2 regions of the Lentzea miocenica genome follow, and region 1 is predicted to be linked to the other one. Evidence: riboswitches for the same ligand, from Rfam matches in the RefSeq annotation. Region 1 holds a riboswitch; the other holds the start of a gene.

Region 1 (5,961 bases):
GCCCGACTTCCACTTCGACTCTATGAGCCAGATCCGGATGGACTCCTGGTCGCGCGGCAACGTCGTGCTGCTCGGTGACGCCGGCTACTGCGGTTCGCCGTTGTCCGGTCAGGGCACCAGCATGGCGTTGGTCGGCGCGTACGTGCTCGCCGGCGAACTCCGCGACGACCCTTCCACGGCTTTCCAGCGCTACGAGGAGATCCTGCGGCCGTACGTGACGGCCAACCAGGACATGGCGCTGCGCAACCAGGAACGGGGCGGGGCGCCCGGCGACGACTTCACCGAAGTGGTGAACAGCCTCAGTCTTCCCAGCTACTGATACATGTCCTGGATCGCGGTGGTGAGATCGTCCTCCGGAAGCACCCTGCCGGTGAAGCGGGTGACCGCCGTGATCCCCTTCGCGTTGGTGTGCCGCCAGTCGCCGAAGTCGAGTCCGTCGAGTGCGGCGGCGACCTCCGGGTCGTCGCCGAAGTCGGCTTCCTCCCACGGTTCCTCGGACGAGATCAGCTGCCCGTCGCGGGCGAACGACAGCCGCCTGACGGCGTTGACGTTCCAGAAGAGGCTGGCCGCCTTTCCGTTGCGGGACAAGCGTTCCAGTACTTCTCGTTGGGAGCCGACGTAGTTGTTGCACTCCACCACCACGGTTCCGCCGTCGATCTCCACGGCGATGGAGTCCTCTTCGAAGTCGTCGACCACGTCGTCGACGTCGAGACCGTTGACGACGGTGACGGCGCTGCCTCCCCGAGCAGCGCGGGCAGCCACCGCAGCCCGGCCTCCGGCGGGATCCTGACCTCGGGGGCGGGTTCACCGCGCAGGAGATGGCCGACGCGATCCGTCTTCTTGCGCACCAACGGTTCCGAGTGGGGCTCCGGCCAGATCAACAGCTCGTAGTGCTCCTCGTCGTCCCCGTCCCGCCCGCGCGCATGCACTCGAACGCGGAACTCTCCTGGCCACGGCGGCATTCCACCGTGACCGAGCCGCGCGTCACCCTGCTCGGCGGTGAAGCTCGCCTCGGCCACCTCGTCCCAGTGCGTGATCTCCTCCTCACCGGGGACGTCGAGCACCACCCGGACCGACACCGGCACCGTGCCCTCCGCGATCCCGGTGCGCACCGCGAACCCGGTGCTGATCGCTGCCACGAGTCCGGTGGCCCCGAAGTCCGCATTGTCGAGACTCGGCTGTTCCACGAACACGAACTCGTGGGCGAACACCGGAACGTTCGTCGGCCAGGACGAGCCGATGTACTCGGCCCTCCGCTTCTCCAGCACCGCCTGCTCGTACGCGGGAGGCTTCGGGATCGACGGCAACAGCAGCGCGGTCACGCCGATGGCGACACCGATGATCGCCACCGGGTCGGTCGCGGTCGGCGTGCCGATCGCCCGCAGCACCGCCGCCGACACCGCCACGGCCAGTGCGAGATGCGCCGCGCCGTGCTTGGCGATGATCGAGGCTTCGTCTCCGCTCACCTCACTGAGGTCGAGCAGCCCCGCCATCGACCGCACCTGTTCGGTGACCAGTTCGGTCGCGCCGCGGTGGACAGCCGTGACCATGGAGACCGGTGTCTTGAGCGCGCTCTGGCCGTTGGACGAGATGAGCGAGAAGAGGCTGCCGTCCGGGAGCGGCTGCAGGCCGGTCACCACCGCGGCCGGCGCCGTCAGCGTCAGCCCGGCCACGCCCAACTCCAGCGCGCCGAGCAACCGCTCCGCGGTCAGCCCCGCGAAGTCGTCGAGCGCTCGCTGGACGGGCGTGCCGTAGTCGGGACGACCGGTCCACTGGCGCGGTTCGTACCTGCCGAGTTCGGCGGCTGGAGCGGCCGGGATGAGCGCCTCGATCGACGGCACGGCCGCCATGATCATGTTTTCGAATTCCCCCACACCACGATTGTGCCGGTGGATGGCCCAGCTCACAGCCATTTGACTCGGATTGATCCCTCCCGCACGATCCTTGGTTGACAACAGCATCCGCACGCCGCGGGGGAAGCCGGTGAAACTCCGGCACTGACCCGCAACGGTGATAGTCCGACTGCCCGTGGCGCGCGGTAGCTCCACCAACCCCGTCGAGGACCGCGGGGCAGGGAGGCGTAGTGAGACGGACATCCGTGCTGGTCGCGATCATCGCGGCCGCGCTCGTGGCGACACCGCGGGCGCAGGCGGCCGAGGCGCCGGCTGCGGGAACGTGGCTGGCCAGCCAGTTCGCCGGCGGCGACCACCTGCTCAAGGGGCCTGATCTCGTCGATCCCGGGCTGACCGCGGACGGCGTGTACGCGCTGGCGGCGGCCGGTGTCGGCAAGTCCACCGCCACCAAGGCCGCTGCCTGGCTGGCTCAGCCGGAGCAGCTGGCGTTCCTGGTCGGTGACGGTGAGGCCGAGTCGTACGTCGGTGGCCTGGCGAAGCTCGCGCTGGTCGCGCAGACGCTCGGCACCGATCCGCACAAGTTCGCGGGCGTCGACCTGCTGGCGCGGCTTTCGGCGCTGCAGGAGGAATCGGGCCGGTACCGCGACAAGACCGATCCCGAGTGGGACCAGACCAACGCGTTCACGCAGGCGTTGGCGATCATCGTGCTGAAGCGCGCGGCGCTGCCGTTCGACAAGGGGCTGGCGTACCAGGTTTCCACGCAGTGCCCGGACGGCGGTTTCCCGATCGCGTTCGGGCAGCCGACGTGCAGGTCCGATGTGGACGGAACCGCGATGGTGCTGCAGGCACTGCTGGCGGTGGGCGAGAAGTCCGCCGCGCCGAAGGCGTTGGCCTGGCTCGTGGCGCAGCAGAAGGCGGACGGCGGGTTCCCGTCGGCGACGGCGGGCGCGAACGCCAACAGCACCGGGCTCGCGGTCGGCGCGCTCGTCGCCGGTGGCCGTGCGGAGGTCGCGGACAAGGCCGTGGCGTACCTGAAGTCGTTGCAGGTCGGATGTGCCGGACCTGAGGCGCAACGCGGTGCGGTCTCCTACGACAGCACCGGTTTCGAGCTGTACCCGGCGGTGCGCGCCACCACCCAGGCGATGCTCGGCCTTGCTCGGGTGAGCCTCGCCGACGTGTCGGCGTCCTCCGCTTCCGCTGGTGTGCCTGCGATCGACTGCACGACCACGCCTTCTCCGTCGCCCACCGTGCCCGCCCCGGCCGGTCCCGGGACCCCGGCTGACCCGCCGCTCGCCGTCACGGGTCCCGACCAGGTCGTGCCGTTGACCCTGTTCGGTTCCTTCGCGGTGCTCGCCGGTGCCGTCCTGCTCGTCGTTTCCCGTCGTCGGAAGGTTGGTGCCTGATGCGCCGCATGCTTGCCGTCCTCGCCCTCGTCGCGAGTACGTTCGTGGTCACGTCGCCCGCTGCTTCCGCAGCCCAGTGCGCGGGCGTGAAGGTGGTGGTGGACTTCGCCGCGCTGGGCGGCGGCGTCCAGACCGGATGCACCACGACCGACCCGGCCACCGGCCTCCAGGCGCTGACCGACGCCAGTTTCACCTACTCGTTCGTGCCGCGTCAGCCCGGTTTCGTGTGCCGGATCAACCTGCTGCCGAACCCGTGCACCGCCCCCACCACCAGCGCGTACTGGTCGTACTGGCACGCCGCGCCCGGTGGCACCTGGACCTACAGCACCTCGGGCGCGGGCAGCTACAACCCGGCGCCGGGCACCGTCGAGGGCTGGGCGTTCGGCGCGGGCGTGGCCCCGGCAGCCACTCCGTGAAAAGGCTTTTCGCCGCGCTGGCACTGGTAGCCGCGTTCGTACCGGTGCCGGCGCACGCGGCCGGTTGCGACGGCGTGACGGTCGTCGTGGACTACCGCGGTCTCGGGGGAGGCGTGCGGCAGGGGTGCGCGCCGGGCAGTCCGTCGTCGGGGGTGGCGGCGCTGACGGCGGCCGGGTTCGGCTACACCTACGCGTCACGGCAGCAGGGCTTTGTCTGCCGCATCAACGGAAAGCCGGGCGCGGACGCGGACAAGTGCGTCAACACCTCGCCCGCCACGGCCTACTGGTCGTACTGGCACGCACCCGCCGGTGGCGCCTGGTCGTACAGCAACCAGGGCGCCGCGACCTACGTGCCCGCTCGCGGCACCGTTGAGGGCTGGGCGTTCGGGGCTGGAGAACAACCCGGCATCGCCCCGCCCGCGGCTCCGGCACCCCAGCCTCAGCCGCCCGCGCCGCAACCGCCGCCGGTGGGGCAACCTCCGGCCCAGCAACCGCCTGCGGTGACAACGACTACCGCACCGCCCACCTCTTCGGCAGCTCCAACGTCGTCCTCGGTGGTGGCTTCTTCTTCGACGCCTTCGTCGGCGGTGTCGTCGTCGGTGGGGGAGACGTCGACGGCTGTTGAGGAGAAGGCGCAGCAGGCTGAGGAGAAGTCCGGGTCCGGCTGGTTGTGGACGGTGATCGGCGTGGTGCTGATCGCGGCGCTCGTCGTGGCAGGGCTGGTGGTCGCACGCCGTCGGCGTGGTGCGGAAGCCGAGTGAGGCTTCACTCCGGCGCGTGGTGGCTCTGGGCTCTGGGCCTGGCCACCGCCGCCAGCCGCACCACCAACCCGCTGATGCTGGGCCTGATCCTCGCCGTGGCCGGAGTGGTCGTCGTGACCTGCCGGGCGAACACGCTGTGGGCCGGAACCTACGGCGTGTTCCTCAAGTTCGGCCTGCTGATCATCGGCCTGCGCGTGGTCCTGCACGTGTTCCTCGGCGGGATCGCAGGCCCGACCGTGCTGTTCACCCTGCCCCAGGTCCCGCTCCCGGACTGGGCCCAGGGCATCAGGATCGGCGGACCGGTCTCCGCGGAGGGCCTGGTTTTCGCGCTGTACCAGGGTTTGCTGCTCGCGACGATCCTCAGCTGCGTCGGTGCCGCCAACGCCCTCGCGAACCCCAAACGCCTGCTGCGCTCACTGCCCGCCGCGTTGTACGAGGTGAGCGTGGCCGTGGTGGTGGCGCTGACCGTTGCACCACAACTGGTCGCGTCCGCACGGTCGGTGCGCAGGGCTCGTCAGCTCCGCGGCGACACGGCACGTGGTGCGAAGGCGATCCGCACGATGTTGGTGCCGGTGCTGGAAGACGCTCTCGAACGGTCGTTGGTGCTGGCCGCCTCCATGGACTCCCGCGGATATGGCCGCACGGCGGGCATCTCGCGCCGGGACCGGGCGCTGACCGGGACATTGGTGCTGGCCGGGCTGTTCGGGTCCTGCATCGGCATGTACGGGCTGCTCGCCGACGCCTACTCCGGCTGGCCCTTGCTCGCGCTCGGTGGCGTGCTGGCGATCGCGGGCCTGAAGGTCGGCGCGCGCCGGGTGCCGCGCACGCGTTATCGGCCGGACCGGTGGACGGCCAGGGCCGTCGGGGTGGCGTTGAGCGGGGTGCTGGGGGCGGTGGCGCTGGTGTTCTCGGCGGACCCGGCGTTGTCGCCGCCGACGGTTCCGTTGCAGGCACCGGAACTGCCGCTGGTGCCGGCGCTGGCCGTGTTGGTGGCGCTGGTGCCAGTGGCGATCGCGAGGGAAGCATGATCAGGTTCGAGGACGTCACGATCACCTACGCCGAAAAGCCGGTGCTGTCGAACCTCTCGGTGGAGATCCCCGAGGGCGAACTCTGCCTGGTCGTCGGCCGCACCGGTTCGGGCAAGTCGACGTTCCTGCGCGCCGTCAACGGCCTGGTCCCGCACTTCAGCGGCGGCACCCTGGCCGGCCGCGTGCTCGTGGACGGCCGCGACACCTCCCGGTTCCCGCCGCGTGAGCTGGCGGACGTGGTCGGCTTCGTCGGCCAGGACCCGATGGCGGGTTTCGTCGCGGACAACGTCGAGGACGAGCTCGCCTACTCGATGGAGTCGCTGGGCCTGCCCGGTGACGTCATGCGCAAGCGCGTCGAGGAAACCCTCGACCTGCTGGGCCTTGCATCGCTGCGGAACCGTCCACTTGCGACGCTGAGCGGTGGCCAGCAGCAACGGGTCGCGATCGGTGCGGCCCTCACGGCCCATCCGCGGATCCTCGTGCTGGACGAACCCACATCG
Region 2 (5,961 bases), on a different contig from region 1:
GAGCGACTTGCTCAGCGTCAGCGTGGTGATCACGTCCGGCGCCTTGATCAGGCCGGCCTCGGCCACGGCTCCGCGGCCGCCGGGCCCGACGACACCGAGTCCGTGCGCGTCGTCGACGACCAACGCCGCACCGGTCGCGCGGCAGGCCTCGTGCAGTTCGTTGAGCGGAGCGATGTCGCCGTCGACGCTGAAGACCGAGTCCGTGACGACGATCGCGCGCCGCTTGCCGCGGGTCTCCAGCGCGTGCCGGACCTGGCCGACGTCGCAGTGACCGGCGACCACGACGTCCGCTTTGGACAGGCGCGTGCCGTCGATCAGCGAGGCGTGGATGTGCTGATCCGCGACGATCGCGGTGCCGGGGCCGGTGAGCGCCGTGAGCGCGCCCAGGTTCGCCATGTACCCGCTGCTGAACACCAGCGCCGACTGCGACCCGCAGAAGTTCGCGAGCTCGTACTCCAGCTCGGCGTGCAGCTCCGTAGAACCCGTGACCAGGCGCGATCCCGTGGACCCCACGCCCCACTTGAGCGTGGCGGCGGCCGCGGCACCCGCCACGCGCTTGTCCTTGGCGAGGCCCATGTAGTCGTTGCTGGCGAGGTCGAGGTCCGTCGAGTCCGCCGTGCGCGGCCGCAGCCGCCTGGTCAGACCCGCCTTGGCGCGCGCTTCAGAGCGGACGTCGATCCAGTCGAACGTCGACTCACCACCACTGGAAATCGCCTCAGTTGTGCTCACGGTCACCGACTGAGTCTCCCATCCGCCGACTAGCGTGCCGCTTGTGGACCTGTTCACCTTCACGCGTGCCGAACTCACCTCGCCGGTGCAGTTCTGCGACGGCCGCTGGGTGGTGTCGGACTACGACGACGTGCGCGCCGTCCTGGCCGATCCGGTCACTTTCCTGCCCGACAACGCCCTGACCGCCGTCACTCCGGTCGTACCCGCCGCGCTGCGCACCCTGGTGAGGGCCCGCTTCTCGTTGCCGCCGACGCTCGCGAACAACGGGTCCTCGTCGCACGCCGGCCTGCGGAAACTCGTCGCGTCGTTCTTCACGCCGGTTCGTGTCGCCGCCGCGGAGCCTCGCATCCGGGAGCTCGTTTTGGAACGGCTGGGTGGCACGGATCTCGTGCACTCACTCGCGTGGGACCTGCCGGCGATCGTGCTGATGGACCTGCTCGGCCTGGAGAACGTCGACATCCCGACGCTCAAACGGTGGAGCTCCGGATCGCTGGAGTTCTTCTGGGGCAACATCTCCCGCGAACGTCAGCTGGAACTGGTCGACGACGTCGGCGACTTCCACCAGTGGCTGATCAAGCGCTACCACGCCGGGGACGGCGAGCTGTTCTGCGCGCTGGCCGACGCCGGCGTGTCCGCCGAGGACTCCGCCGGGCTCTGCTACTTCCTGCTGATCGCGGGCCAGGAGACGACGACTCAGTTGTTGTCCACGGCGTTGCGTCGCGCGTTGCAAGACCGCGCGTTGTGGGCTCGCTTGCCGTTGCCCGGTGTCGCTGAGTCGTTCGTGGAGGACGTGCTGCGGACCGACACGCCCGTGGTGACCTGGCGGCGGCTGACTGCCCGTGAGGTCGTGCTGTCCGGTGTGCGCGTCCCTGCCGGTGCCGAGCTCGTGTTGTTGTTGAGCGGCAAGGAGAGCGACCCTCGCCACCTCGCGTTCGGCTATGGCCGCCACTTCTGCCTCGGCGCCGGGCTGGCGCGGTTGGAGGCCGCGGTGACCCTGCGGACCGTGGCGGAGCACGAGCCGTCGTTGCGCCTGGCCGGTGACGATCCGGAGTGGCTCAACCTGCTGTCGTTCCGCGCGCCCAGGTCGGTCACGGTCGCGCGATGAGCTTGCCCTGCGTGGTCCGAGCTTCGAGTGCTCGGTGCGCTTCGGCGATCTCTTCGAGCTGGTAGACCTCGCCGAGCACCGGCTTGAGGTGGTGGCTGAACACCTCTTCCGGCGTCACGTCGCGAGGGAGCCCCATGACCGCGACACCCTTGCGGAAGACGTCGCTCGCCGACACGTCCAACGGCTCACCGCTCGCGAACCCGAACACGACCATGCGCCCCACACCGTCCTTGAGCAGTTCGAACGCCCGCTTCCCGACGGCGCCGCCGATGGACTCGAACGCGGTGGTGCCCTGCAGCGCCAGCGCTTCGCGACCGCCGGTCCGGATCTCGATGCCGTGAATCGGACTACCGGTCCATATCGCCGGCACGGTCGAACGGACCGCCAGTCCCTCAGCGTCCGCGGTGTCCAACCGGACTGCCGGTCCGGATCGTCCTCCACCAAGCACACGCCCTGCTCGCCGTGTTGAGGGGAGAACACATCGCATTCCTGCTCGAGCGGCGCATGACCGCCTATGACGTCCGGGCGGGCGTTATCTCGCTCGCCGACACGCTCGCGGCTGAGGTTTGATGCTGGGGTGTTGAACCGCCAGCTCTCCGGAGTCACGAAGCGCACCCTGCTCGAAGAGCTCGGCCCGGTGCCGGACGTCGAGCCCGACCGCTACGGCGACGGCGGCCCGGTGGGCGCGCTGGAGGAGCGGGTCGCGCAACTGCTGGGCACCGAGGCCGCGTTGTTCGTGCCGACCGGGACGATGGCGCAGCAGATCGCGCTGAAGTGCTGGGCCGACCGCACGCACAACCCGATCGTCGCGATGCACCCGCAGGCGCACCCGCTCAACCACGAGGACGACGCGCTGACCGTGCTGTCCGGCCTGCGTCCGATCAAGGTGCCGAACTCCGAGGTGGCCACCTGTCCTGAGCCGTACGGGACGCTGCTGCTCGAGGTGCCGGACCGCGAGGCCGGGTTCGTCCTGCCGACCTGGGACGAGCTGACCACGCTGGTGGACCAGGCCCGCGAACGGGACGCGGTCGTGCACCTCGACGGCGCGCGGCTGTGGGAGAGCACGTACGGCCTGGGCAAGCCTCTGACCGAGATCGCGGGCCTGTTCGACTCGGTGTACGTCTCGTTCTACAAGTCGCTGGAGGGCATGTCGGGCGCGGCGCTCGCGGGCAGCCAGGACTTCATCGACCAGGCACGGGTCTGGCGGCACCGGTACGGCGGCATGCTGTTCCAGCAGTGGCCGGCGGCGCTGTCCGCGATGCACGGGCTGGACACGGTGCTCCCGAAGCTCGGCGGCTACGTCGAGCACGCCAAGGTCGTGGCCGCGGCGATGGGCCTGCCGGAGCCGCACACCCACCAGTTCGCGCTGCACCTGCCGGGTGACCCGAAGAAGCTGACCGAGGCGAGTGGCGAGTTCCTCGGCTCGTTCTGGCGGGACGGCACGCTCGCGAAGACCGAGATCACCGTGGCCGCGCCCGCGCTGGAGTGGACCGCCGACGAGGTCCGGGAGGCCTGGGCGGAGTTCCAGAGCCTGATCTAGGGCGACATCGCTCACCTGGCTGTTGGTCGCGCGGGTGCGAAATGCGACGATGCCGGGGCTGTGAGGGGAGTGCGAGGAAGCCGGTGCGAATCCGGCGCCGTCCCGCGACTGTGACCGGTCTCAAGGAGAAGCCGGGAGTCAGGAACTCGTCCCCCTCTTGATCACCGACCGCGGGCGTGGACACCCGAGGAAGGACTTCGCCGAGCATGTTCCCCTTTTCGGCTGTCGTCGGACATGACGACCTCCGGCTGGCCCTCCTGTTGAACGCCGTGCACCCCGGCATCGGTGGTGTTCTCGTGCGTGGCGAGAAGGGCACCGCGAAGTCGACGATCGTGCGTGCCCTGGCCGCGCTGCTGCCGGAACTCGACGTCTCGCAGGGCTGCCGTTTCGGCTGTGTGCCCGGCAGCACCGACTGCCCCGACGCGCCGCACGAGAGTGTTGAACGCCGTCCGGCCAAGCTGGTCGAACTGCCTGTGGGCGCCACTGAGGACCGGCTGGTGGGCTCGCTCGACCTGGAGAAGGCGCTGACCGAGGGCGTGCGGGCGTTCCAGCCCGGTCTGCTCGCCGCGGCGCACCGGGGCGTGCTCTACGTCGACGAGGTCAACCTGCTGCACGACCACCTGGTCGACCTGCTGCTGGACGCCGCCGCGATGGGGCGCGCGCACGTCGAACGCGAAGGCGTGTCGATCTCGCACCCGTCCCAGTTCCTGCTGGTCGGCACCATGAACCCGGAGGAGGGCGAGCTGCGGCCGCAGCTGCTCGACCGGTTCGGGCTGACCGTGGCGGTGAAGGCGGCCCGCGACGTCGGCGTCCGCACCGAGGTGATCCGGCGCCGGCTCGCCTACGAGGCCGACCCCGTGCCGTTCGCGGCGAAGTGGGCGGAAGAGGACGCCGCGCTGAAGCGGCAGATCGAGCACGCCCGCGAGAACCTCAAGGCCGTGTCCCTTCCGGACGGTGAACTGCGCCGGATCGCCGCTGTCTGCGCGGCGTTCGAGGTCGACGGCATGCGCGCGGACCTCGTCGTCGCCCGTGCCGCCACCGCGCACGCCGCCTGGCGAGGTGCCCGGCAGGTCGAGGAGACCGACGTCGAGGTCGCGGTCAGGCTCGCCCTGCCGCACCGGCGCCGCCGCGACCCGTTCGACGAGCCCGGCATCGAGGAACAGCAGCTCGAGGACGCCATGCGCCAGGCCGCCGAGCACGCGGAAGAACCGGAAGAGGGCCCGGACGACGACGGCCCCGGCGGTGGTGAACTGCCCGAACCGCAGGAAGGCCCGGCGGGCAACGGAAACGCGCCGCGGGACCGTCCCGCACCGGAACCCGCACCCGCGTTCAAGGCGCGGCTGCTGGAGGTGCCAGGAGTCGGCGAAGGCGCACCGGGCAAGCGTTCCAGGGCCCGTGCCCGGACCGGCCGGATCGTGCGTTCGTCCAAAGTGGACGGCAACGGCCTGCATCTCGTCGACACGCTCACCAACGCGGCACCGCACCAGCAGGCGCGCGGCCGCAGCGGCCCCGGACTCCTGCTCACCGCGGGAGATCTCCGCAAGGCGGTCAGGGAGGGCAAGGAGTCGAACCTCGTCCTGTTCGTCGTCGACGCCTCTGGCTCGATGGCGGCACGGCAGCGGATGTCGGCCGTCAGCGGCGCGGTCGTCTCGCTGCTGCGCGACGCCTACCAGCGCCGGGACAAGGTCGGCGTGGTGACGTTCCGCGGCAACCAGGCCGAAGTCGCTTTGCCCCCGACGACTTCCGTCGACGCGGCGGCCACCCGCCTGAAGAAGATGCGCACCGGCGGCAGGACCCCGCTCGCGGACGGACTGCTGAAGGCCCACCGCGTCCTGGAGATCGAACGGCTGCGCGACCCGCGGAAGCGCCCGCTCGTGGTGTTGCTGACCGACGGCCGCGCGACCTCGTCCGGCCTCGGCGGCGACCCGATGAAGGACGCCCTGAAGGCCGCCGGCCTGCTCGAACAGACCGCCGTCGTGGTCGTGGACTGCGAACAGGGCCACATCAGGCTCGGCCTCGCGCAGAAGATCGCCGAAGCCCTGCAGGGCACCTGCGTCCGTCTCGACCAGCTCAGCGCCGACCACCTCGCCGGCGTCGTCCGGGCCGCATAAGGAGAATCCAGTGCCTCAAGGACAACCAACCGAGGTGCCGAAGGACGGCCTGACCACCCGCCAGCGCCGCAACCGGCCGTTGCTGATGCTGCACACCGGTGAGATGAAGGGGAAGTCGACGTCGGCGTTCGGCATGGCGCTGCGCGGCTGGAACCAGGGCTGGGACATCGGCGTGTTCCAGTTCGTGAAGTCCGCCAAGTGGAAGGTGGGCGAGGAGTCCGCGTTCAAGGCGCTCGGCCGGCTGCACGACGAGACCGGCGAGGGCGGCGCGGTCGAGTGGCACAAGATGGGCGAGGGCTGGTCCTGGACCCGCAAGCAGGGCACCGAGGACGACCACGCCACTGCCGCCCTTGAGGGCTGGCAGGAGATCTCGCGCCGTCTGCGGTCCGAACGCCACGGCTTCTACGTCCTCGACGAGTTCACCTACCCGCTGCACTGGGGCTGGATCGACGTCGACGAGGTGGTCGACACGCTGG

What was found. A riboswitch is a leader RNA that binds a small molecule or an ion and turns the genes downstream of it on or off. The one in region 1 is predicted to bind cobalamin.
Region 2: another riboswitch for cobalamin. It lies ahead of SK803_RS26505 (putative cobaltochelatase); the one in region 1 lies ahead of SK803_RS21785 (prenyltransferase/squalene oxidase repeat-containing protein).

What each region holds. Positions count from the first base shown of each region.
Region 1 covers NZ_JAXAVW010000017.1:110,718-116,678, reverse strand. Annotated here, with positions in the region: gene SK803_RS21795 (FAD-dependent monooxygenase) at 1-319, shown strand, start outside; gene SK803_RS21790 (DUF6461 domain-containing protein) at 313-636, opposite strand; adenosylcobalamin-variant (AdoCbl-variant) riboswitch at 1,965-2,036, shown strand; gene SK803_RS21785 (prenyltransferase/squalene oxidase repeat-containing protein) at 2,084-3,256, shown strand; gene SK803_RS21780 (hypothetical protein) at 3,256-3,672, shown strand; gene SK803_RS21775 (hypothetical protein) at 3,669-4,433, shown strand; gene SK803_RS21770 (CbiQ family ECF transporter T component) at 4,430-5,461, shown strand; gene SK803_RS21765 (ABC transporter ATP-binding protein) at 5,458-5,961, shown strand, end outside.
Region 2 covers NZ_JAXAVW010000022.1:155,536-161,496, reverse strand. Annotated here, with positions in the region: gene SK803_RS26525 (8-amino-7-oxononanoate synthase) at 1-729, opposite strand, end outside; gene SK803_RS26520 (cytochrome P450 family protein) at 773-1,834, shown strand; gene SK803_RS26515 (zinc-binding dehydrogenase) at 1,818-2,246, opposite strand; gene SK803_RS26510 (threonine aldolase family protein) at 2,415-3,374, shown strand; cobalamin riboswitch at 3,413-3,542, shown strand; gene SK803_RS26505 (putative cobaltochelatase) at 3,581-5,485, shown strand; gene cobO (cob(I)yrinic acid a,c-diamide adenosyltransferase) at 5,496-5,961, shown strand, end outside.